4 regions of the Streptomyces sp. NPDC002564 genome follow, and region 2 is predicted to be linked to each of the others. Evidence: riboswitches for the same ligand, from Rfam matches in the RefSeq annotation. Region 2 holds a riboswitch; each other region holds the start of a gene.

Region 1 (5,889 bases), on a different contig from region 2:
GACCTGCAGCGTCGGCTCCTGCACGGCGGTGTCCCGGCGCGGCTGCTTGCGGCGCTTGCTCAGGCCCGGCTGCCCGCCGAGCGCCCAGCCGGTGGAGAAGCCCCGGCGGAACGACAGCGTCACGTAGGTCTGGCCCGTCGCGAAGGCGACCGCGCCGAGACCGATGATCCACACCGAGGGGATCAGCACGCCGACGACCACCCCGAGGAAGCCGCCGAACGCGAGCAGCCGCCAGCGCAGCCGCGCCTTGTACTGCAGCAGGACCTCGCCCAGCAGCCACAGCGCGACGCATCCGAACGCGATGTAGAGGACCGCCCAGCCCATGTACGCCCCTCTCCCCTGCGGCCGCCGCCCGTGCGGGTACGACCGGGTCAGGCCTGGTGGTGCAGGCCCAGATTTTCGTAGATCTCCAGTGTCGCCGTGGAGTTGTTCAGCGTGATGAAGTGCAGTCCCGGCACACCTTCGGCCAGCAACCGCGCGCAGAACTCCGTCGCGAACTCGATGCCAATGGAGCGTACAGCGGCGGGATCGTCTTTGACCGAGAGGATCCGCTCTTTCAGCTCGGCCGGGAACACGGCGTTGCTGAGCTGGGGCAGTCGGTCGAGCTGGCGGACGTTGGTGACCGGCATCATCTCGGGGATGATCGGCGTGTCGCAGCCCGCCGCCGCGACGCGGTCGCGCAGCCGCAGGTACTCCTCGGGGTCGAAGAACATCTGTGTGATCGCGTAGTCCGCGCCGGCCCGGCACTTGTCGATGAAGTACCGGGTGTCGGAGTCCCAGTCGGCCGAGCGCGGGTGCATCGCGGGGAAGGCGGCGACGCCCACGCAGAAGTCGCCGGACTCCTTGATGAGCTCGACCAGTTCGGCGGCGTAGGTCAGGCCCTCGGGGTGCGCGATCCAGTCGCCGAGCGGGTCGCCGGGCGGGTCGCCGCGGACCGCGAGCATGTTCCTGATGCCCGCGTCCGCGTACTGCCCGATGATGTTGCGCAGCTCGGCCACGGAGTGGTCGACCGCGGTCAGGTGGGCGACCGGCGTCAGCGTCGTGTCGGCGACGATCTGCTGGGTCTCCTTGACCGTGCCGGTGCGCGTCGAGCCGCCCGCGCCGTAGGTCACGGAGACGAAGTCCGGGGCCACCGCCTCGACCCGGCGCAGCGCGTTCCAGAGGTTCCGCTCGCCCTTCGGGGTCTTCGGGGCGGAGAACTCGAACGAAAATGTCGTTTTGCCGGTCGCGAGCATGTCTCGTACCGTGCGCGCACGGTCGGACCTGGTCGAAGCTGTGCCTAGGGCCATACCGGCAGGTTAGCCAGGCCGTGGCGGTCGCCCAACCAGACCGCGGAGAATTGGCCGGTTTGCCGGTTTGTTGTCCACGGATCGGACACTCCCGGACCGGCGCCCGCCCCGGCGTGCTCCCTGCTCAGACGGCGGTACGCAGCCGCTTGGCGAGGTCCGCCGCCGCGGCGCCCGGGTCGTCGGCCTCGGTGATCGCCCGCACGACGACGACGCGGCGCGCGCCGGCCGCCAGGACCTCGTCGAGGTTGCCCGCGTCGATGCCGCCGATGGCGAACCAGGGGCGGTCCGTGCCGAGCGAGGCGGTGTACCGCACCAGGTCGAGGCCCGGGGCGTGCCGGCCCGGCTTGGTGGGCGTGGGCCAGCACGGGCCCGTGCAGAAGTAGTCCACGCCGTCCTGGGCGGCGGCCGCCGCGACCTCGGACTCGGCGTGCGTGGAGCGGCCGATCAGCACCTCGGGGCCGAGGACGGCGCGGGCCGCGGGGACCGGCAGGTCGCCCTGGCCCAGGTGCAGCACGTCGGCGCCGACGGCGTGCGCGACGTCCGCGCGGTCGTTCACCGCGAACAGCTTGCCGTGCCGCCGGGCGGCGTCCGCGAAGACCTGGAGGTGCTCGACCTCCTCACCGGCCTCCATGCCCTTGTCGCGCAGCTGCACGATGTCGACACCGCCCGCGAGGACGGCGTCGAGGAATTCCGGGAGGTCCCCCTGGCGCTTGCGGGCGTCCGTGCACAGATAGAGCCGGGCGTCGGCGAGCCGGTCACGGTGATCGGCGGCAGCGGCAGCCATGGAGAAGTCCCCCCGTTGTCGGTGGCGTACGGGCACGCGTGCGCGCCCGTACGCCGGACGGTGTCGTTCGGTTCAGACGGTCGAGCGCCTGCTCAGACGGCGAGCGCCTGGGCGCGGCGCTTCACCTCCGTGCCGCGATTCTCGCTCAGCGCCTGCGCGGGGGTGCCGGGCAGGGTCGAGTCGGGGGTGAAGAGCCACTCCAGCATCTCCTCGTCGGAGAAGCCGTCGTCCCTCAGGAGCGTCAAGGTGCCGACCAGGCCCTTGACGACCTTGTCGCCGTCGATGAAGGCGGCCGGCACCTGGAGCGCCCGGTTCTCACCCCGGCGCACGGCGATCAGCTGGCCCTCCTTGACCAGCTGGCGCACACGGGTCACCTCGACATCGAGCATGTCCGCGATGTCGGGGAGGTGCAGCCAGTCGGGTACGAGAGCATCAGTCTTTGCGTCAATCTCGGTCACGCGCTCCAGCGTATCCCCGGCCGGGGGGACCGTGCCGGGCGGTGAGGGCCACCCTCCGCACCGACCCGCTACAGGGACGCCTTCTTCAGCGGAACCGAGGCGTCCGCCGCCAGGGCCGGATCGAGGCGGGCGCCCGCCTCGATCAGCTTGCGCCCCTGGGCCAGGTCCCGGGGCCGGCCCACCGCGAGGACCGCGACCAGCGCGCCCTCCCGCAGCCAGCACACCGACCAGGCCATTCCCGTGGGGTCGCCGCGCCACACCGTCGCGTCGGCCCCGGCGTGATGGCCCGCGTACTGCACGAAGCGGCCGAACTGCTCCGACCAGAAGTAGGGCACGGGGTCGTACGCCGCCGGGGTCTCGCCGATGACGTTCGCCGCGACCGTGCGCGGGCCCTGGAGGGCGTTGTCCCAGTGGTGGACGAGCAGGCGCTCCCCGTACCGCCCGGACGGGAAGGAGGAGCAGTCGCCGACCGCGTAGACGTCGGGGGCCGAGGTGCGCAGGCCCTCGTCGGTGACGACCTCGCGGTGGGCGCCGAGCTCGATGCCGGAGCCGGTCAGCCAGGCCGTCGCGGGCCGCGCCCCGATGCCGACGAGCACCGCGTCCGCGGGCAGCCTGCTCCCGTCGGTGAGGAGCACCGCGCCCGGCTCGACGCGCTCCACGCGCGCGTGGGTGCGCAGCACCGCCCCGGAGTCCGCGTACCAGTCGGCCATGGGCGCCGCGACCTCCTCGGGCAGCGCCCCGGCGAGCGGTCGCGCGGCGGCCTCGACCACGGTGACGGAACAGCCCGCCTCCCGTGCGGCGGTCGCGAACTCCGCGCCGATCCAGCCCGCCCCCACGACCACCACGTCCCGCTGTTCGGCGAGGACCGGGCGCAGCCGCTCGGCGTCGTCCAGGGTGCGCAGGAGGTGGACGCCGGGCACGCCCTCGGTGCCGGGCAGCCGGACCGGCTCGGCGCCGGTCGCCAGGACCAGGACGTCGTAGGCCAGGGGGCCCGCGGCGGTGTCCAGTTCGTGGTCGGCGGGGCGCACTCCGGTGACCTCGCGGCCCAGGTCGAGGTCGATGCCGAGCGCCGCGAAGTCGATGTCGAAGGCGGATCCTTCCGCCTTGCCGAGCAGCACCGCCTTGGACAGCGGCGGCCTGTCGTAGGGCTGGTGCGGCTCCGCGCCGACGAGGGTGACCGTCCCCGCGAACCCCTGTTCGCGCAGGGCCACCGCGGTCTGCACCCCGGCCATCCCCGCACCGACGATGACGACGTGCCGTTCCGCCTGCGGCGGCTTTCCGGTCTGCTTCCGCTGCTCGCTCACCCGATCACTCTAGGGCGGCGGGCCGGGGCGGTCCCCGATGGGGACGAGGAGATCTCTGACACACCGTCACTGCTCATACCCGGACAGCTCCCCTACTGCCACGCGAAGCGACGGGCTAGGGTGGCCGCTGCAGAGCACTCGCGGGAGCCCGGACGCACCGGGCTGAGAGGGAGGCTGGGACGGCCTCCGACCGTACGAACCTGATCCGGGTCATGCCGGCGAAGGGAGGGGCTGGACGCCCATGCATTCACGGACGACATCCGCCGCCACGACCGACGTCCTCGTCGTCGGGGGCGGCATCATCGGCCTGGTCTCGGCCTGGCGGGCCGCCCAGCGCGGACTCTCCGTCGCGGTCGTGGACCCCGAACCGGGCGGCGGGGCCGCCCAAGTCGCGGCGGGCATGCTGGCCGCCGTCACCGAACTGCACTACGGCGAGGAGACGTTGCTGGGCCTCAACCTGGCGTCCGCCCGCCGCTATCCCGACTTCGTCGCCGAGCTGACCGGGGCGAGCGGCCACGACCTCGGCCATCGCGCCTGCGGCACCCTCGCCGTGGCGCTCGACTCCGACGACCGCGCGCATCTGCGCGAACTGCACGCCCTGCAGCGCCGTTCGGGGCTCGAGTCCGAGTGGCTGAGCGGCCGCGAGTGCCGTCGCCTGGAGCCGATGCTCGCGCCGGGCGTGCGCGGCGGGCTGCGGGTCGACGGCGACCACCAGGTCGACCCGCGCAGGCTCGCGGCGGCCCTCGTGGTGGCCTGCGAGCGGGCCGGCGTCGCCTTCCACCGCGCGTGGGCGGAGCGCCTGACGGTCTCCGGCGACCGGGCGCACGGCGTCGTCCTCGCGGACGGCACCGCGCTCGGCGCGGGGCAGACCCTGCTCGCGGCGGGCAGCCTCAGCGGGCGGCTGGCCGGCGTCCCCGCCGACGTCCTGCCGCCGGTACGCCCGGTGAAGGGGCAGGTGCTGCGGCTGACCGTGCCGAAGGCGTACGCCCCGTTCCTGAGCCGCACCGTGCGGGCCGTGGTGCGCGGCAGCCACGTCTACCTCGTCCCGCGCGAGAACGGCGAGCTCGTCGTCGGCGCCACCAGCGAGGAGCTCGGCTGGGACACCACGGTCACCGCGGGCGGCGTGTACGAGCTGCTGCGGGACGCGCACGAGCTGGTGCCCGGCATCACCGAGCTGCCGCTCACCGAGACCCGCGCGGGCCTGCGCCCCGCCTCCCCCGACAACGCCCCGCTGCTCGGCCCGACCCGGCTCGCCGGGCTCCAGCTGGCCACCGGGCACTACCGCAACGGCGTCCTGCTGACGCCCGTCACGGGTGACGTCATGGCGCACGCCCTGACCACCGGCGAGCTGCCCGACGAGGCGCTCCCCTTCACCCCGCGCCGCTTCGACGACGCCTCCCCCCTCCCGCGCTTCCCGCCCTTCCCGACCCGCACGCAGCCCTTCACGGAGCAGCCCGCATGAGCACGCCTTCCGCCGTATCCGTCCGCGTCTCCGTCAACGGCGAGGAGCGCGAGGTCGCCCCGGGCACCACGCTCGACGCCCTCGTCGCCACCCTGTCCACGGCGCACTCCGGTGTCGCCGCCGCCGTCAACGAAACCGTCGTCCCGCGCGCGCAGTGGCCCGCCACCGCCCTCGCCGACGGCGACCGCGTCGAAGTGCTCACCGCCGTCCAGGGAGGCTGAAGACCATGGCAGACGACCCCTTCGTCCTCGGTGACCTCACCTTCTCCTCGCGCCTGATCATGGGCACGGGCGGGGCGCCGAGCCTCGACGTCCTCGAACGTTCCCTCGTCGCGTCCGGCACCGAGCTGACCACGGTCGCGATGCGCCGCCTCGACCCGGGCGTGCAGGGTTCGGTGCTCTCCGTGCTGGACCGGCTCGGCATCCGCGTACTGCCCAACACGGCGGGCTGTTTCACGGCGGGCGAGGCGGTCCTGACCGCCCGCCTCGCGCGCGAGGCGCTCGGCACCGACCTGGTGAAGCTGGAGGTGATCGCCGACGAGCGCACCCTGCTGCCCGATCCGGTGGAGCTCCTGGACGCCGCCGAGATCCTG
Region 2 (5,889 bases):
CGTACCTTACCCACAACAGCGTCGCCAGACTCTGCCAAAGATCTTGCCCGTCACCTACCCCTCACCCCACCTGCCCGACATGTCCCCACTCTCAGCCGCGAGCCCGAACGTCACCCCGCAGCCTTCCTTCCCAGGTCAGGCCCACTCACCCTAACCCGCCCCGCACACGCGGGGGTTAGGCGCCGAAATGGCCGGACGAGGGCGGCGCGGCGAGCCCCGAAGGGGGCCGTCGGGCACGGGAACCGGTACGCACAGCCCGTACCCGTGGCCCGAACGTTTGCACGTTCGTCACCCGTGCGGCGGTCAGCGTACTCCCGGCCGCCTCGCATGGGTGCAGAAACGCACACCACTCCGGACAGCCGCCCTCCCCCTCCCCCTCTCCCCCTTCTTCAACTCCCTACGCCGGCCAGTTGCGGCCTGCCGCCGCCTCCGCGTCGGCTTCGCGCAGCAGTCCCTCGTCGATCGCATCCAGCGAACGCACGATGTGCCGCGCCCCGGCTCGCTCCATCAACGGGCGCTGATATCCGTGCTCGTAGTCGCTCGGGTGGCCGATGAACGCGACCCCCAGCTCCCGTGCCGCCTCCGCCACCCGTGCCACGTCGTCGATGAACAGCACTCGGTCCAGCTCGAGCCCGAACAGCTCGGCGATCTCCCGGATCCCCGGGCGGAAGTCGTTGGTGCATACGTACACCGGCTCGTCGAAGTACTCGGCCAGGCCTCCGAGGTACTGGTCGAAGTGCGCCTTCTCCAAGCCGCCGTAGCAGACCGTGCGCACGCCCAAAGCCCGCAAGCGACCCAGAAGTTCGGCCGCGCCCGGCAACACCCGTACCGGGTGCTCGGCCATGTACCGCTCGCGCTCCTCGAAGTAAGCCACCAGCAGCTCCTTGGCGCTTCCCCCCAGGACGTCCGCCGCGGCCTGCGCAGCCACCATCTGGGGCTGCGACAGCAGGGCCTGCTCCAGCTCCGGGCCGTACTGGCCGCCCCTCGACTCCACCAGGCGCCGAATCACCGGACCGAAGCTGTCGTTGAGCAGCACCCCGTCGATGTTCACGGCCACCAGAGCCAGGTGGTCAAGTCCCGCTCCCCCACCAGCTTCGGCACGAGCGCCGGCCTCAGCCGCAACCTGAGTCCCCTCCGCGCCGGCATCCGCATCTGCAACCCCGCCGACAGAAACCTCGCCACTCATCACAGCAATCCCCCACAACCAGTCCACGCGGCGATGCCGCCACGCATACGAAACAGAACCCGACCCGGGACGCACCCGGACCGCACACGGCTCGATCCGGCCAACGGACCGAACCCGATCAGACCACGCAGCTACGCAACTGCAACAGGGGTCACGATCACAGCAGCCGCGGCGCACCGGTCAGCCAAGGCGGGCGCCGGGCCACCCCGCCACCTAGCTACCTAGCTACCTAGCTACCTAGCTACCTAGCTACCTAGAGCTAGGGTCGACCCGCCACCGCTCTCGCCGCCGTCGGCCACATCGCCCGCCCAGGTGCCCAAACCCGCTGAAAAGGCCACCCATGTCCCGGACCATGGGGAATTTCCGCATCACGGCCACGGATTCCCCCTGACGGGCTCTATCCAGCAGGCTCAGCCCGGACTCTCCGGAACAGCCGAACCGTCCGGTCCGCCCAGACGGCGCGAAAGCATAACAAGGGAACCGGCCGCCCGGTTTCCACCCGATAAACGGACGGAATAATTCCCCTTAACTCCCGGAACCTCGCCCCGCCCCCACCAGGAACGCAACTACCCAGCGTCACAAAAACCGGGAAACCATCCGAGATCCTTTTCCCTCAGAGCGCCGCATGTAATCACCACCGGCCCTTGAAAAGGAAACCGGTGGGTATGTATGTTATGGCCTCACTTTCATTCACCTCCGGGGGAGAGGTTCATGAGCAGTCTTGTACTGCCCCAGTCGAAAGACGTTCCGGGCATCCACACCAGCCACATCGCGCACAACGCGTCCACCACGTACAACGCGCACGGTGCGCACTCCGCGACCGCCGCCGGCCACTCGGCTCACACCGTGCCCGCCGCGAACGGCACCGCCGTCAGCGCCGCCACACAAGCACCGGCAGCCACCCAAGCGCCCACAAGCGCACAAACACCCGCGGCACCTGCCGTGCCTGCCGTGCCTGCAGCACCCACAGCACCTGCCGCGACGGGCTCCGCAGCCGCGGCCACCGCGCCCGCGAACGCGCCCACCGCGGGTGCGTCCCGCCTCACCACCACCGTGCCGCGCGAGTACGTCCACCGCGCCGCCCTGGCCGAGGTCTTCCTGACGTCGAGCGAGAAGACCGGCGAGGACACGTACACCCTCACCGGCCAATGGCCCCGCGCCCACACCTTCTTCACCACCGCCGACGGGCGCAGCCACGATCACCTGCAGGCCTGCGAGACGCTCCGCCAGACCGGGATCTACCTGGCGCACGCGCAGCACGCCATCCCGCTGGGACACCACTTCGTCATGCAGGACATGACGGTGACCACGCACCCCGAGCACCTCGACATCGCCAACACCCCCACCGACCTCACCCTGTACGCCACCCTCACCGTGCCCCGCCGTGGCACCTTCACCATCGACCTCGTCATCAACTGCGGCACGCGCACCCTCGCCATCGGGCGCGGGCACTTCACCTGCCTCTCCCCCGCCGCCTACAAGCGCCTTCGCGCCGGCGGCGCCCCCACTTCCCAGGCTTCGGGCCCCGCTCTCCCGTACGTCCCGACCCACCAGGATCCCGCGGTCTTCGGCCGCAATCTGTCCCACGACCTCGTCCTCGCGCCCGCCCACCAGCCCCACACCTGGCGCCTGAACGCCGATCCCCGCCACGCCATCCTGTTCGACCACGACGGCGATCACATCCCCGGCATGGTCCTCATCGAGGCGGCCCGGCAGAGTGCGCACCCTCACCTCCCGCCGAACGCCATCCCCACGCACACCCACACCGAGTTCCACCGCTATGTGGAACTCACCACTCCCTGCTACATCACGACCACCCCTCAGCCCCAAGACCCCACCCAGCCCCACAGCTACACCTTCCATGTCACGGGTCACCAGAACAACCAGCCCACGTTCACCACCTACCTCACAGCCACCACCCACCCCACCCCCTGATCTGGCCGGGCCCGGCTCTCTCCACCCGGGGCGACCCGCTCGGCCGGGCCCTCACCTACTCCTAGGACGCTTCAGCGCACTGCCGGGGTGAGCAGGACAGGAGAAAGGACCGAGCGGCATCCCCGAAGAGTCAATACGGAGAAGCCGAGAGGCGGCGACGGGGCGGCTGTAGATTCGACCAGGCAGACTGACGGAATTGAGCTCGACCGCGCTTCCGTCGCCGTGGGCGAAGAACAGCCTCCCGCCGGAGAGGGCGTTCCGTTTCGCCGGGCCCGAAAGGGCGAGTTCGCCAATGCAACCCTTTTCATCGAAAGTTGCACCGGAGGCGGGAATTCCGGATGTCGAGGGAATCGAATCATCCGCTACGACTCGCCACGAACCGCCATCGTTCCGCATGCAGGTTTCCGGAGCGACAGCACGCCGAAAAACGGACTGCGCCGACGCGAAGTGACACCGTGAGCAACAGCAAAAAGGGAGAGACGACGGACGTCGGCTGAGTCGACGTCGAGTCGAGCGGTCACCGGCTGAGCGCGCGCATTCTGGCCGCTCAGCCGGTTCTTGTATTTCTTGTCAGTAATAAGTGATCACCGGCACCTCCGCACAAGGGCGAGGCACGGGGGGCGCTTCCGCCTGCCCCGACTCCAGTCACCTCCGACACGCCAACGCTTCCGAAGGGCCAACACCTCCAACAGGCCAACCCTCCGGCCCACCACCGGGAACACCTGGCCGAAGCGATGCGGACAGGTCGGTCCCTGGTGGCCAAAAAGGAACCCTTCAGCCAGTTCCGCCGAAACACCTCCCTGTCGTTCCGCCGGTCACCCCCGAGGGCGAACTCCTGTTCCCGAGGGAGGTACATTGCGTAGCGACCACCGCGGGAGCTCGGGAGTAGCCGGGCTGAGAGGGCGGACGGGACTTGCTCCCCTTGCCGCCGACCGCATGAACCTGGACCGGGTAATGCCGGCGTAGGAAGGGTGTTGACCATGGATCCTGCCTCCGTACCTGCTGAGCACGGCACCGCCGTGTCCCGTGAGGCCGTGGGGGACGTGATCGCGTCTCTGCGAACCGCGGCACCGCTGGTGCACTGTCTGACCAACGTAGTGGTGTCGCAGTTCACCGCGAACGTGCTGCTCGCGGTGGGTGCCGCTCCGGCGATGGTGCACAGCGCCGAGGAGGCCGGCGCGTTGGCCCGGGTGGCCGGGGGCGTCCTGGTCAACCTGGGGACGGTGACGTCCGTGACCGCGGAGGCGATGCGCGTCGCCGTCAAGGAGGCGGCCGGGGCCGGGCGGCCGTGGGTCCTCGACCCGGTGGCGGTCGGGCCGCTGCCCTGGCGCACCGGGCTCGCCCACGAACTGCTCGAGAGCGCACCGCCGGCGGTCGTACGCGGCAACGCTTCCGAGATCCTGGCCCTGGACGGCGGCACGGGCGGGCGCGGCGTGGACAGTACGGACGTGCCCGAGGCCGCGCTGGCCGCGGCCGACGCACTGGCCCGGCGCTACGGCTGCGTGGTCGCGGTCAGCGGCCCGGTGGATGTCCTCACGGACGGGACGCGGGTGGTGCGTCTGGCCAACGGGCACCCGCTGTTGCCCTTGGTCACGGGAACGGGCTGTTCACTGGGCGCTCTGGTGGCCGCCTGCACGGCCGTCACCGATGACGCGCTGCTGGCCGCCACTGCCGCGACCGGCCTGCTCACCGTGGCCGCGGAGGATGCCGCCATCCGCTCTGCGGGGCCCGGCACGTTCGCGGTCGCCCTCATCGACGCGCTGCACCAGCTCGCGCCCGACCGGCTCGCCGAGGGTCTCAACTTGCGCTGAGCGTGCGCGTATTGCGGGGGCCGTGGTGGGCCGTGGCCTGGAATCCACCCGCTGAACGGCCCCCTCCCGCCCGGGGGGCGACCCCAACACCAAGTATGGCCGCCTTCGCCTCTCCGCGCTCCCGCCTGTGGATAACTCACACCCCTTGCCTCACAAGGCACTCCCTCCTCCCCTGCATCTCTCCCCTTCACCCCTGCACCCCTCCCCCACTTCCTACTTCCTGCCTCCTGCCTCCTGCCTCCTGCCTCCTGCCTCCTGCCTCCTGCCTCCTGCCTCCTGCAACCGTCCCCTGCCATCCGTCCCCTGCCCGATGCGTTTCCCACGGCCCTCCCCGGCCGGGAGCCTCCAAGGACCCACCCATGCGACCTCCTCTCGACCTGTCCCTGTATCTCGTCACCGACACCCGGCTCTGCGGTGACCGCGGTGTCGCCGCCACCGTGGCGGCCGCTGTTCAAGGGGGCGTCACCACCGTCCAGTTGCGTGATCCGGACGCGGACGCCCGTGCGTTGTTCCAGCTCGGCCGGGCGATCCAGGACGTACTCGCGGGCACCGGTGTCCCTTTGATCGTCAATGATCGCCTCGACGTCGCGGTCTGGTTGGACGCGGACGGCGTCCACCTCGGGCAGCGGGACGTGTCCCCCGAGACCGCGCGGCGCCAGCTCGGTCCAGGTGCGTACGTCGGCCTGTCCGTCAGCCGTCCCGAGCAGCTGGCGCATGTGCCGGATGCCGTCGACCACCTCGGGGTGGGTCCGGTGTTCCCGCAGTCCACCAAGCCGGACGCGGACACCCCGCTCGGCCTGGACGGGCTGGCCCGGATCGTCCGGGAGAGCCCGCTGCCCTGCGTGGCCATCGGCGGGATCGGCGTGTCCGAGGCCGCCGTGGTCAGGCGAAGCGGCGCGGCCGGCATCGCTGTCGTCAGCGCGGTCTGCGGGCAGCCCGACCCCGAGACCGCGGCCC
Region 3 (5,889 bases), on a different contig from region 2:
TACCTCGACGAGCTCGTCGCCGCCCTCCAGGAGCAGGGCCTCCTCGACGCCGAGGGCAACTGGGCCGCGGGCAACGCGCGCCTGTGGTTCCTCGGCGACTTCACCGACCGCGGGCCCGACGGCATCGGCGTGATCGACCTCGTGATGCGGCTCTCCGCCGAGGCGGCCGCCGCGGGCGGCTACTGCAAGGCGCTCATGGGCAACCACGAGCTGCTGCTGCTCGGCGCCAAGCGCTTCGGCGACACCCCCGTCAACTCCGGCGCGGGCACCGCCACCTTCCAGGCCGCCTGGCTGCTGAACGGCGGGCAGAAGACCGACATGGAGCGCCTGGAGGACCACCACCTCCAGTGGATGGCCCGCCTGGACGCGATGGAGGAGGCCGACGGCCACCTGCTCGTGCACTCGGACACGACCGCCTATCTGGACTACGGCGACTCGATCGAGGCGGTGAACGACACCATCCGGGAGACCCTCACGCGCAACGACGCCGACGAGTGCTGGGACCTCTTCCGCAAGTTCACCAAGCGTTTCGCCTTCCGCGACGAGTCCGGCCCCTCGGCCGTGCGCGAACTCCTGGACATGTACGGCGGCTCACGCATCGTCCATGGTCACAGCCCCATCCCCTACCTCCTGGGCGACGTCGGCTCGGAGGACGAGTCGGACGGCGGCGGCCCCGTCATCGAGGGCCCGCACGTCTACGCGGACGGGCTCGCCATCGCCATGGACGGCGGCGTGACCATGGCCGGAAAGCTGCTGGTCCGTCAACTTCCCCTGAGTATCTGAACGTTATCCGGGCAGGCGCCCCTCTACACGATCACGCTGGCCAGGGGGGCAATTTCCGGAAACCCCCTGTCACCGCGCGCGGTCACGGCTCTACCATCGGCTTATCCGTAGCAGGCTCCCCTCCGTTTCTGCCCAACGGCTCACAGTCATGCGAGCCTCAGCCCTACGGAGCATCGGGGGATGCACATGAACAGCGCTCCACACCTGCTCAATGAGGACCGCCCCGAGTACGAGCGGATCCTCGACGAGGCGCTGCGCACCGCACCTGACCGTCCGGAACTCGCCGCAGTGGGCCAGCGGCTCAATCCCGAACAACTGCGCACCATGGCCCTGAGCGCGACAGCACTGATCACGGCCGCGGCAGCGGCCGAGTACGCGCACTACGTGAAGGTTCGCGAGGAGTTGCGCGAACCTCGACCGACCTCCACATCGATCCACGAAGGGAACGGACAGAGCGCCGCGGAGTCGGGCTCCGGCGGCCTGGGCCTCGCCACCGCGATGGGCGAGGTCGCCGAACCGGCGGCGGCGGGAGCCGGGGCGATCGCCGTCGTCGCGGTCCTCGCACCCGTCCTCGCGGGGACGGCCGCCGCGATCTTCCTGCTCGTCGGCTACATCCTGAAAATGCTCACCCCCGAGCCCGCCTTCGCGGACACCCTGCTCACCGCGGGATGGCTGTTCGGCGCGCTCACCGCCGGGGGCATCCTGGTCGCCGCGGTCGGTCTGCTCCTGACCGCCCTGCGCAACGGCTCCACCTCGCTCCAGGCCGGACTGCACGGCGAACGGCACGAGGAGGTGTCCCGTGCCAGGGAGGACTGGGGCCGGGCGCTCCTCGAGCGGGGCGTCGTGCCGTTCCTGCGGGAAGCCCTGACGGACCCGGGCACGGCCCCCGCCGTGCGCAAGCCGTCGACGGATCCCGGGAGCTCCACGGGAGGCGGCCGCATGCCGCAACTCGGCTATCACCGGCCGGGGTTCAGCAGCCCGGACGGCGGCCGGACCGCCGGTCCCCGCCCGAGCTACTCGCGCCCCGACTTCTCCAGCCCGGATTTCGGCGGGCCCGACCACAAACCGGAGTAAGGCGACCGGGGCCGGGCGGCCGGGGCCATGAGGGCTCGACAGCGCCGGTGGGCGCCGCCGCGGGCGAGCGGCGGCGCGCACCGGACCGGTCAGGGACGGGTCAGTCGGCGATCGGCAGATAGACGCGGTTGCCGGCCGCCGCGAACTCCTTGGACTTCTGTTCCATGCCCGCCTCGATGTCGTCGACGGCGAGATCACCGCCGTGCTCACGGCGGATGTCCTGGGAGATCTTCATCGAGCAGAACTTCGGCCCGCACATCGAGCAGAAGTGCGCCGTCTTCGCGGGCTCGGCCGGCAGCGTCTCGTCGTGGAACTCCCGTGCCGTGACCGGGTCGAGGGCCAGGTTGAACTGGTCCTCCCAGCGGAACTCGAAGCGCGCGTCCGAGAGCGCGTCGTCCCAGTCCTGCGCGCCCGGATGCCCCTTGGCGAGGTCGGCCGCGTGCGCCGCGATCTTGTACGTGATGACGCCGGTCTTCACGTCGTCGCGGTTGGGCAGGCCCAGGTGCTCCTTGGGCGTGACGTAGCAGAGCATCGCCGTGCCCCACCAGCCGATCATCGCGGCGCCGATGCCGGAGGTGATGTGGTCGTAGGCGGGGGCGATGTCCGTGGTCAGCGGGCCGAGCGTGTAGAACGGCGCCTCCTCGCAGATCTCCTGCTGGAGGTCGATGTTCTCCTTGATCTTGTGCATCGGGACGTGTCCCGGGCCCTCGATCATCGTCTGGACGCCGTGGCGCTTGGCGATCGTGTTGAGCTCGCCCAGGGTGCGCAGCTCGGCGAACTGCGCCTCGTCGTTGGCGTCCGCGATCGAGCCGGGCCGCAGGCCGTCGCCGAGCGAGTACGTCACGTCGTAGGCGGCGAGGATCTCGCAGAGCTCCTCGAAGTGCTCGTAGAGGAAGCTCTCCTTGTGGTGCGCGAGGCACCAGGCGGCCATGATCGAACCGCCGCGCGAGACGATGCCGGTCTTGCGGCGCGCGGTGAGCGGGACGTACGGCAGGCGCACGCCCGCGTGCACCGTCATGTAGTCGACGCCCTGCTCGGCCTGCTCGATGACCGTGTCCTTGTAGATCTCCCAGGTCAGCTCCTCGGCCCGGCCGTCGACCTTCTCCAGGGCCTGGTAGAGCGGAACGGTCCCGATCGGCACGGGGGAGTTGCGCAGCACCCACTCGCGGGTGGTGTGGATGTTGCGGCCGGTGGAGAGGTCCATGACCGTGTCGGCGCCCCACCGGGTCGCCCAGGTCATCTTGTCGACCTCCTCCTCGATGGAGGAGGTGACCGCGGAGTTGCCGATGTTGGCGTTGACCTTCACCAGGAACTTCTTGCCGATGATCATCGGCTCGATCTCCGGGTGGTTCACGTTGGCGGGGATCACCGCGCGGCCCGCGGCGACCTCCGCGCGCACGACCTCGGGGTCGAGGTTCTCGCGGATCCCGATGAACTCCATCTCGGGCGTGATCTCGCCGCGGCGGGCGTACGCGAGCTGCGTGACCGTCTGACCTGCCCTGGCCCGGCGCGGCTGGCGGGGACGGCCGGGGAAGACCGCGTCCAGGTTCTTCAGGCCGCCGCGCGGCGAGGTGTGCTTGATGCCGTCGTCCTCGGGGCGGGGCGGGCGGCCCGGGTACTCCTCGGTGTCGCCCCGGGCGATGATCCAGTTCTCCCGCAGCGGCGCGAGGCCGCGGCGGACGTCGGTCTCAGCCGACGGGTCGGTGTACGGACCTGACGTGTCGTACAGGGTCACGGACTTGCCGTTGGTGAGGTGCACCTGACGGACCGGCACGCGCAGGTCGGGGCGCGAGCCCTCGACGTACGCCTTGTGCCAGCCGATGGACTTCCCGGCCTCGTCGCTCTGGTTCCGCGTCGAGGCAGGCGTGCGTGCGTCCGATGTGGTCATGAGACCTACTCCCTACGCCGGCATTACCCGGTAACAGGTTCGGCGGTCGACGCAGCGGATCCCGTACGGCTCGTGCACGACTCGTTCGTGCCGATGTGTACGGAGGTCAGCGCCCTCTCAGCCCGGTGCTCCGAGCTCCCGCGATTGCAAAGGTGGCTCCACGCTAGCGTCATGTCGGGCGCGCTGAACAGAGGGCCCTCCCCGTTCTTGCGATGATCGGGCAGTGACCACCACTGAGCCGCCGCCCCCGCCGCCCTCCGGCCCGCCGTCCCGCCCGCCCGGCCCCAGGCCCCCTTCGCCCGGCAACGGCCCGGGCGGAAACGGCCCCGGACCCGGCGGGCACGGGCCCGGCGGGCACGGGCCCGGCGGGGACGGTCATGGCGGCCACGACGGGCATGGCGGGGACGGCTCCGGGGGCCAGGGCCACGGCGGACACGGGCACGGTGGCCACGGCGGGCACGGGCACTCGCACAGTCACGGTCCGGCGGCGCCCGTCTCGAAGCACCTGCGCAAGGTCATCGCCGCCGTCCTGATCCCCTTCGCCACCGCGGTCGTCGTCGGACTGATGGTGCTGTGGCCGGGTGGCACGCCGAGCCACGAACGCACCGGCGTCGGCTTCGACCGGCAGATGCAGTCCGCGAAGGTCACCAAGGTGCAAGAACTGCCCTGCAAGGACCTCAACCCCTCGCAGACCCCGCCGAACGGCGACACCTCCACGCCCGAGGGCCAGTCCGCGCAGTCCCGGGCATCGGGCACCTGCAAGAAGGCGACGGTCGAGGTGTCCAGCGGCAAGGACGAGGGCCGCACCTTCGTCGAGATCATCCAGCCGGACTCCCCCCGTCAACTCAGCCAGGGCCAGCAGGTGGTGGTCGCCTACGAGCCCAAGGCGCCCGAGGGGCTGCAGTACTCGGTCACCGACGTGAACCGCAAGATCCCGATGGCGCTGCTCGCCGGCATCTTCGCGCTCGCCGTCGTCGTGGTGGGGCGGCTGCGCGGTCTGATGGCCCTGGTCGCACTCGCCATCAGCTTCATGGTGCTCACCTTCTTCATCCTGCCGGCGATCCTCCAGGGCTCGAACCCGCTGGTGGTGGCGGTGATCGGGGCGAGCGCCATCATGCTCATCGCGCTCTATCTCTGCCACGGGCTCACGGCCCGCACCTCGGTCGCGGTCCTCGGCACCCTCATCTCCCTCCTGCTCATCGGGCTGCTCGGCTCGCTGTTCATCGGCTGGGCCGCACTGACCGGCAACACGGACGACAACACCGGTCTCATCCATGGCCTGTATCCGTCCATCGACATGAGCGGCCTGCTGCTCGCGGGCGTCATCATCGGCTCGCTCGGCGTGCTCGACGACGTGACGGTCACCCAGACCTCCGCGGTCTGGGAACTGCATCAGGCCAACCCGACGATGGGCTGGCGCGGCCTGTACCGGGCGGGCATCCGCATCGGCCGCGACCACATCGCCTCGGTCGTCAACACCCTCGTCCTCGCCTACGCGGGCGCCGCGCTGCCCCTGTTGCTGCTCTTCTCCATCGCGCAGTCCAGCGTCGGGACGGTGGCCAACAGCGAGCTGGTCGCCGAGGAGATCGTGCGCACCCTCATCGGCTCGATCGGCCTGGTCGCCTCGGTGCCGGTGACGACGGCCCTGGCGGCCCTGGTGGTCTCGGCGGACCGGACGTCCGGGGCGGGTGCCGGCAACGGCGTCAGTGCCGGCGTCAATGTCGGCGTCGGGAACCCGGCCGAGGTCAGGGCGGGGTCGGGGGCCGCCGTCGGGACGCCCCGGCCCTCCCGCGGCGGGAAGGGGCGCCGCCGCAAGCGGTGACCTCGGCGGTGCGGTGGGGTGTGGCGGGGGGCGGTGGGGTGCGGCGGGTCGGGTGGGTTGATGGGTGAGGTGGGAGATACGTCCGGGGACTGAAGCGGGTGGAGAGGTGAGGTGGGTCGGCGCGGGCCGCAGGCCCCGTGCTTCGGAGCATGTGCCCGGCGCCGCGAAATGCACCAAAATGCCACCCGGCCGCGTCAGTTGAGCACGGCGGCTCAGCCCGCGTTCTGCTCCTCGGCGAGGATCCGGTCGAGCGCCTCGTCGAGGTGCGTGTCGAAGTCGGCCAGCGACCGCTCCTGACCCAGCGGCACCAACCGGTCCGTCC
Region 4 (5,889 bases), on a different contig from region 2:
ACATCAAGGTCGCCAAGACCAAGGCCGAGGACTCCAAGATCTCGATCCGTTCGATCCGTCGCAAGGCCAAGGAGGCCCTGGACAAGGCGATCAAGGACGGCGACATCGGCGAGGACGAGGGCCGTCGCGGCGAGAAGGAGCTCGACGACACCACCGCGAAGTACGTCGCCCAGGTGGACGAGCTGCTCAAGCACAAGGAAGCCGAGCTGCTCGAAGTCTGAGTCTCGAGTCCGAGGAATCAGGGAACCGATCCGTGAACGACTCTTCCTGGGGGGCGCCGCCCAGAGCCGGGTATTGGGGGCCGCCCGACCAGGGACCTGGTCAGGGGGCGCCCCCGGCAGGTCCCGCGTACGATGCGCAGGACGCGCTGTTTCCGTCTGAGACGCAGCCCATGCCCATCGTGCCCGACGTACCCGTCAACGGCGGAGACCAGGACGGCGACCGGGGGGCCACTCGGACGGGCGGCCCCCTGTTCCGTGACGAGCCTCCGCAGGAGCCCATGCCCAGCGCACCACAGCCGCAGCCCGCCCCGGCAGCACCGCAGAAGAAGAGCGCGGGCCGCGACCTCGGGGCGGCCATAGGGGTCGGTGTGGGACTCGGCGCGGTGATCATCGCGTCGCTGTTCATCGTCAAGGCCGTCTTCATCGGCGTCATAGCGGTCGCCGTCGTCGTCGGCCTCTGGGAGCTCACCTCCCGGCTCGACGAGCGCAAGGGCATCAAGGCGCCGCTCGTACCGCTCGCGGTGGGCGGCGCGGCGATGGTCGTCGCCGGGTACGTGCGCGGGACCGAGGGCGCCTGGGTCGCGATGGCCCTGACCGCGCTCGCGGTCCTCGTCTGGCGGATGACCGAGCCGCCCGACGGCTATCTGAAGGACGTCACGGCGGGGGTCTTCGCCGCCTTCTACGTCCCCTTCCTCGCGACCTTCGTCGCGCTGATGCTCACCGCGGACGACGGCCCGCAGCGGGTGCTCACCTTCCTGCTCCTGACCGTGGTCAGCGACACGGGTGCGTACGCGATCGGCTGGCGCTTCGGCAAGCACAAGCTGGCGCCGCGCATCAGCCCCGGCAAGACCCGCGAGGGCTTGGTCGGCGCGGTCACCTTCGCGATGGCCGCGGGCGCGCTGTGCATGGAGCTCCTCATCGACGGCGGCACGTGGTGGCAGGGCCTGCTCATCGGCCTCGCGGTCGCCGCGAGCGCCACGCTGGGCGACCTCGGCGAGTCGATGATCAAGCGGGACCTGGGCATCAAGGACATGGGCACGCTGCTGCCGGGCCACGGCGGCATCATGGACCGCCTGGACTCGCTGCTGCCGACGGCGCCCGTGGTGTGGCTGCTGCTGGTGGTGTTCGTCGGCTCCGGCTGATCTCCTACCGGTCCGACCTGCGTAAATGTAGGTGAGGGGCTCGTCGTCCACAGGGCGGCGAGCCCCTTGTCGTATGTCTGCGACACTGGAACGACCATGCCTGTACCCGGAGAACTCACTTTCGTCGCGCCCCGCGGTGCCAAGAAGCCCCCGCGGCATCTCGCCGACCTCACGCCCGCCGAGCGCAAGGAAGCCGTCGCCGCCATCGGCGAGAAGCCGTTCCGCGCCAAGCAGCTCTCGCAGCACTACTTCGCGCGGTACGCGCACGACCCGGCCGAGTGGACCGACATCCCCGCCGGTGCGCGCGAGAAGCTCCGTGAGGCGCTGCTGCCCGACCTGATGTCCGTGGTGCGGCACATCAGCTGTGACGACGACACGACCCGCAAGACGCTCTGGCGCCTCTTCGACGGGACGCTCGTCGAGTCCGTGCTGATGCGCTATCCCGACCGGGTCACCATGTGCATCAGCTCCCAGGCGGGCTGCGGCATGAACTGCCCGTTCTGCGCCACCGGACAGGCCGGCCTCGACCGGAACCTGTCGACGGGCGAGATCGTGCACCAGATCGTCGACGGCATGCGGGCGCTGCGCGACGGCGAGATCCCGGGCGGCCCGGCGCGGCTCTCGAACATCGTCTTCATGGGCATGGGCGAGCCGCTGGCCAACTACAACCGGGTGACCGGCGCGATCCGCCGCCTCACCGACCCCGAGCCGGACGGCCTCGGGCTCTCGCAGCGCGGCATCACGGTGTCGACGGTGGGCCTCGTGCCCGCCATCCACCGGTTCTCGGACGAGGGCTTCAAGTGCCGCCTCGCCATCTCGCTGCACGCGCCGGACGACGAGCTGCGCGACACCCTCGTCCCGGTGAACACGCGCTGGAAGGTGCGCGAGGTGCTGGACGCCGGCTGGGAGTACGCCGCCAAGTCGGGCCGTCGCCTCTCCATCGAGTACGCGCTCATCCGGGACATCAACGACCAGGCGTGGCGTGGCGACCGGCTCGGCCGGATGCTCAAGGGCAAGCCGGTGCACGTCAACCTCATCCCGCTGAACCCCACCCCGGGCTCGAAGTGGACGGCGTCGCGTCCCGAGGACGAGAAGGCGTTCGTGGAGGCCATCGCGGCGCACGGCGTGCCGGTCACCATCCGGGACACCCGCGGGCAGGAGATCGACGGAGCGTGCGGTCAGCTCGCCGCGGCCGAGAGGTAGTCTGGCGGGCGTACGCCTCGTACACACATCTGCATATTCCGACAGGGGAGCGCCACAGCGCTGAGAGTGCGGCACCTTGGACAGGTGGGCCGCAGACCCTCTGAACCTCGCCCAGGTCATTCTGGGTAGGAAGTTCGGTCATTACTCAAGCTGTTGCGCCCTGCCCGCGGCCGGCCGGCCGCGGGCAGGGCCGCGTCTCTTCCTGGTCACCCAGGAGGAAAACCAGTGGGCACCACCAAGAAGGTCTCGTTCACCGCCGTGGCGGTGGGCATCGGGCTCGTCGCGGTCTCCGCGTGCGGCGGCTCCGACAGCGGATCCGGGTCGTCCGACGCCAAGAGCGTGACGCTCGTCAGCCATGACTCCTTCAACGTCTCCAAGGACGTCCTGAAGGACTTCGAGAAGCGCTCCGGCTACACGGTCAAGGTCCTCAAGGACGGCGACGCGGGCGCCGCGGTGAACAAGGCGGTCCTCTCCGAGGACAACCCGCAGGGCGACGTCTTCTTCGGCGTCGACAACACGCTCCTCTCGCGCGCGCTCGACAACGGCCTCTTCCAGCCGTACGAGGTCAAGGGCGCGGACAAGATCAAGCCGGAGTTCCGGGCCGACGGGGACAGGCACCGGGTCACCCCCGTCGACAGCGGCGACATCTGCGTCAACTACGACAAGAAGTACTTCGCCGACAAGAAGCTGGCGCCGCCGAAGTCCTTCGACGACCTGGCCAGGCCCGCGTACAAGAACCTGCTGGTCACCGAGAACGCCTCGACCTCCTCGCCCGGTCTCGGGTTCCTGCTCGGCACCGCCGCGAAGTACGGCGACGGGGGCTGGCAGGGCTACTGGAAGAAGCTCAAGGCCAACGGCGTCAAGGTCGTCGACGGCTGGGAGCAGGCCTACAACGAGGAGTTCTCCGGCTCCTCCGGCGGCAAGAAGGCCAAGGGCGACCGCCCGCTCGTCGTCTCGTACGCCTCCTCGCCGCCCGTCGAGGTCCTCTACGCCAAGCCCCGGCCCAAGGAGGCGCCGACCGGCGTCGCGACCGGCACCTGCTTCCGCCAGGTCGAGTACGCGGGCCTGCTCAGCAACGCCGGGAACACCAAGGGCGGCAAGGCGCTCCTGGACTTCCTGGCCGGCAAGGAGTTCCAGGAGGACATGCCGCTGAACATGTTCGTGAACCCGGTGCTCGACGGCGCGAAGCTGCCCGGGCTGTTCACCGAGCACGGCGTGACGGTCGACAGGCCCGAGACCATGGACCCGAAGAAGATCGCCGACAACCGTGAGCCGTGGATCAAGTCGTGGACCTCGCTCGTACTGAAGTAGCGCCACGGAAGACGGGCGCCCGCCGGGGGAGCGCGGTGCGGCTCGGCCTGATGGCCGTGCCCGTCGCGTTCTTCGGGCTCTTCTTCGCCTATCCGGTCACGGCCATCGTCGCCCGCGGCCTGCACGTCGGCGGGGCCTGGCAGCTCGGGCGGATCACGGACGTCCTCGGGCAGTCCGACATCCGGCACGTGCTGTGGTTCACCACCTGGCAGGCGCTCGCGTCGACCGCGCTCACGCTGCTGATCGCGCTGCCCGGCGCGTACGTCTTCGCGCGCTTCGACTTCCCGGGCAAGCGGGTGCTGCGGGCCGTCGTCACGGTGCCGTTCGTGCTGCCGACGGTCGTCGTCGGGACCGCCTTCCTGGCGCTGATCGGGCGCGGCGGGCTCTTCGACGAGCTGTGGGGCGTGCGCCTGGACACCACGGTGTGGGCGATCCTGCTCGCGCACGTCTTCTTCAACTACGCGGTCGTCGTCCGCACCGTCGGCGGCCTCTGGGCGCAGCTCGACCCGCGCCAGGAGGAGGCCGCGCGGATGCTCGGCGCCTCGCGCTGGACGGCCTGGCGGACGGTGACGCTGCCCGCGCTCGGGCCCGCCGTCGCGGCCGCCGCGCTGATGGTCTTCCTCTTCACCTTCACCTCCTTCGGCGTCGTGCAGATCCTCGGCGGACCCGCGTACTCCACGCTGGAGGTGGAGATCTACCGGCAGACCGCCCAGCTCCTCGACCTGCCGACGGCCGCCGTCCTGACGATCGTGCAGTTCGCGGCGGTCGGGCTGATCCTGGCGATCCACGCGTGGACGGTCCGGCGCCGCGAGAGCGCGCTGAAGCTCGTCGACGCCTCGGCCGTGGCGCGCCGGCCGCGCGGCGCCGGTCAGTGGTCGCTGCTCGGGCTGGTCCTGGCGACGATCGTGCTGCTGATCCTGCTGCCGCTCGGCGTGCTCGTGCAGCGCTCCTTCGCCGGGCCCGACGGCTTCGGGCTCCTCTACTACAAGGAGCTGACCTCGGCGGACGGCGGCGCCTTCCTCGTGCCGCCGATCGAGGCCGTCGGGAACTCCCTGCAATACGCCGTCGTGGCCACGGTCATCGCGGTGCTCGTCGGCGGGCTGGCCGCGGCTGCCCTCACCCGCCGTGCGGGCCGTCTCGTACGCGGCTTCGACGCGCTGCTCATGCTGCCGCTCGGGGTGTCCGCGGTCACCGTGGGCTTCGGCTTCCTCATCACGCTGGACAAGCCGCCGCTGGACCTGCGCGCCAGCTGGATCCTGGTGCCGCTCGCCCAGGCGCTGGTCGGCGTCCCCTTCGTCGTACGCACCATGCTGCCCGTGCTGCGCGCGGTGGACGGGCGGCTGCGGGAGGCGGCGGCCGTCCTCGGGGCGTCGCCGCTGCGGGCCTGGCGCGAGGTCGACCTGCCCCTGGTGCGGCGGGCGCTGCTGATCGCCGCCGGATTCGCCTTCGCCGTCTCGCTCGGCGAGTTCGGCGCGACCGTCTTCATCGCGCGGCCCGACAACCCGACCCTGCCCGTGGCCGTGGCCCGGCTGCTCGGCCGCGCCGGGGACCTCAACTACGGCCAGGCCATGGCCCTCTCGACGATCCTCATGGTGGTGTGCGCGGTGTCCCTGCTGCTCCTGGAACGCATCCGGACCGACCGCACCACGGGGGACTTCTGATGGCGGAGGACGCCTTGCTGAGCCTGCGGGAGGCGACGGTCCGGTTCGGTGAACGGGCCGCGCTCGACGCCGTCGACCTCGACGTCCGCGAGCACGAGATCGTCTGTGTCCTCGGGCCGAGCGGCAGCGGCAAGTCGACGCTGCTGCGGGCGGTGGCGGGGCTGCAGGCCCTCGACGCGGGCCGGGTCCTGCTCGACGGGCACGACCAGCGCGCGGTGCCCGCGCACCGGCGGGGCGTCGGCCTGATGTTCCAGGACCACCAGCTGTTCCCGCAGCGGGACGTGGCGGGCAACGTCGCGTTCGGGCTGCGCATGCACGGCGCCTCGCGGGGCGAACAGGCCGACCGTGTCG

Evidence for each region. Region 2 has a riboswitch for thiamine pyrophosphate ahead of thiM (hydroxyethylthiazole kinase). Riboswitches for the same ligand answer to the same signal wherever they lie in the genome.
Region 1: it holds a riboswitch for thiamine pyrophosphate, as region 2 does, so the genes downstream of both, thiO (glycine oxidase ThiO) here and thiM (hydroxyethylthiazole kinase) in region 2, are expected to answer to the same signal.
Region 3: it holds a riboswitch for thiamine pyrophosphate, as region 2 does, so the genes downstream of both, thiC (phosphomethylpyrimidine synthase ThiC) here and thiM (hydroxyethylthiazole kinase) in region 2, are expected to answer to the same signal.
Region 4: it holds a riboswitch for thiamine pyrophosphate, as region 2 does, so the genes downstream of both, ACFYXE_RS06445 (thiamine ABC transporter substrate binding subunit) here and thiM (hydroxyethylthiazole kinase) in region 2, are expected to answer to the same signal.

The regions. Positions count from the first base shown of each region.
Region 1 is NZ_JBIARE010000003.1:52,848-58,736, forward strand. It holds gene ACFYXE_RS11790 (hypothetical protein) at 1-324, opposite strand, end outside; gene metF (methylenetetrahydrofolate reductase [NAD(P)H]) at 372-1,289, opposite strand; gene thiE (thiamine phosphate synthase) at 1,414-2,073, opposite strand; gene ACFYXE_RS11805 (Rv2175c family DNA-binding protein) at 2,166-2,531, opposite strand; gene ACFYXE_RS11810 (NAD(P)/FAD-dependent oxidoreductase) at 2,600-3,763, opposite strand; TPP riboswitch at 3,966-4,079, shown strand; gene thiO (glycine oxidase ThiO) at 4,077-5,297, shown strand; gene thiS (sulfur carrier protein ThiS) at 5,294-5,518, shown strand; gene ACFYXE_RS11825 (thiazole synthase) at 5,524-5,889, shown strand, end outside.
Region 2 is NZ_JBIARE010000023.1:24,338-30,226, forward strand. It holds gene ACFYXE_RS37855 (HAD family hydrolase) at 398-1,066, opposite strand; gene ACFYXE_RS37860 (ScbA/BarX family gamma-butyrolactone biosynthesis protein) at 2,138-3,121, shown strand; TPP riboswitch at 3,983-4,108, shown strand; gene thiM (hydroxyethylthiazole kinase) at 4,102-4,932, shown strand; gene thiE (thiamine phosphate synthase) at 5,292-5,889, shown strand, end outside.
Region 3 is NZ_JBIARE010000004.1:560,564-566,452, reverse strand. It holds gene ACFYXE_RS17840 (metallophosphoesterase) at 1-783, shown strand, start outside; gene ACFYXE_RS17835 (hypothetical protein) at 964-1,857, shown strand; gene thiC (phosphomethylpyrimidine synthase ThiC) at 1,958-3,745, opposite strand; TPP riboswitch at 3,738-3,897, opposite strand; gene ACFYXE_RS17825 (YibE/F family protein) at 3,969-5,567, shown strand; gene ACFYXE_RS17820 (SsgA family sporulation/cell division regulator) at 5,780-5,889, opposite strand, start outside.
Region 4 is NZ_JBIARE010000001.1:1,399,748-1,405,636, forward strand. It holds gene frr (ribosome recycling factor) at 1-221, shown strand, start outside; gene ACFYXE_RS06435 (phosphatidate cytidylyltransferase) at 254-1,363, shown strand; gene rlmN (23S rRNA (adenine(2503)-C(2))-methyltransferase RlmN) at 1,460-2,566, shown strand; TPP riboswitch at 2,600-2,716, shown strand; gene ACFYXE_RS06445 (thiamine ABC transporter substrate binding subunit) at 2,792-3,877, shown strand; gene ACFYXE_RS06450 (ABC transporter permease) at 3,853-5,538, shown strand; gene ACFYXE_RS06455 (ABC transporter ATP-binding protein) at 5,538-5,889, shown strand, end outside.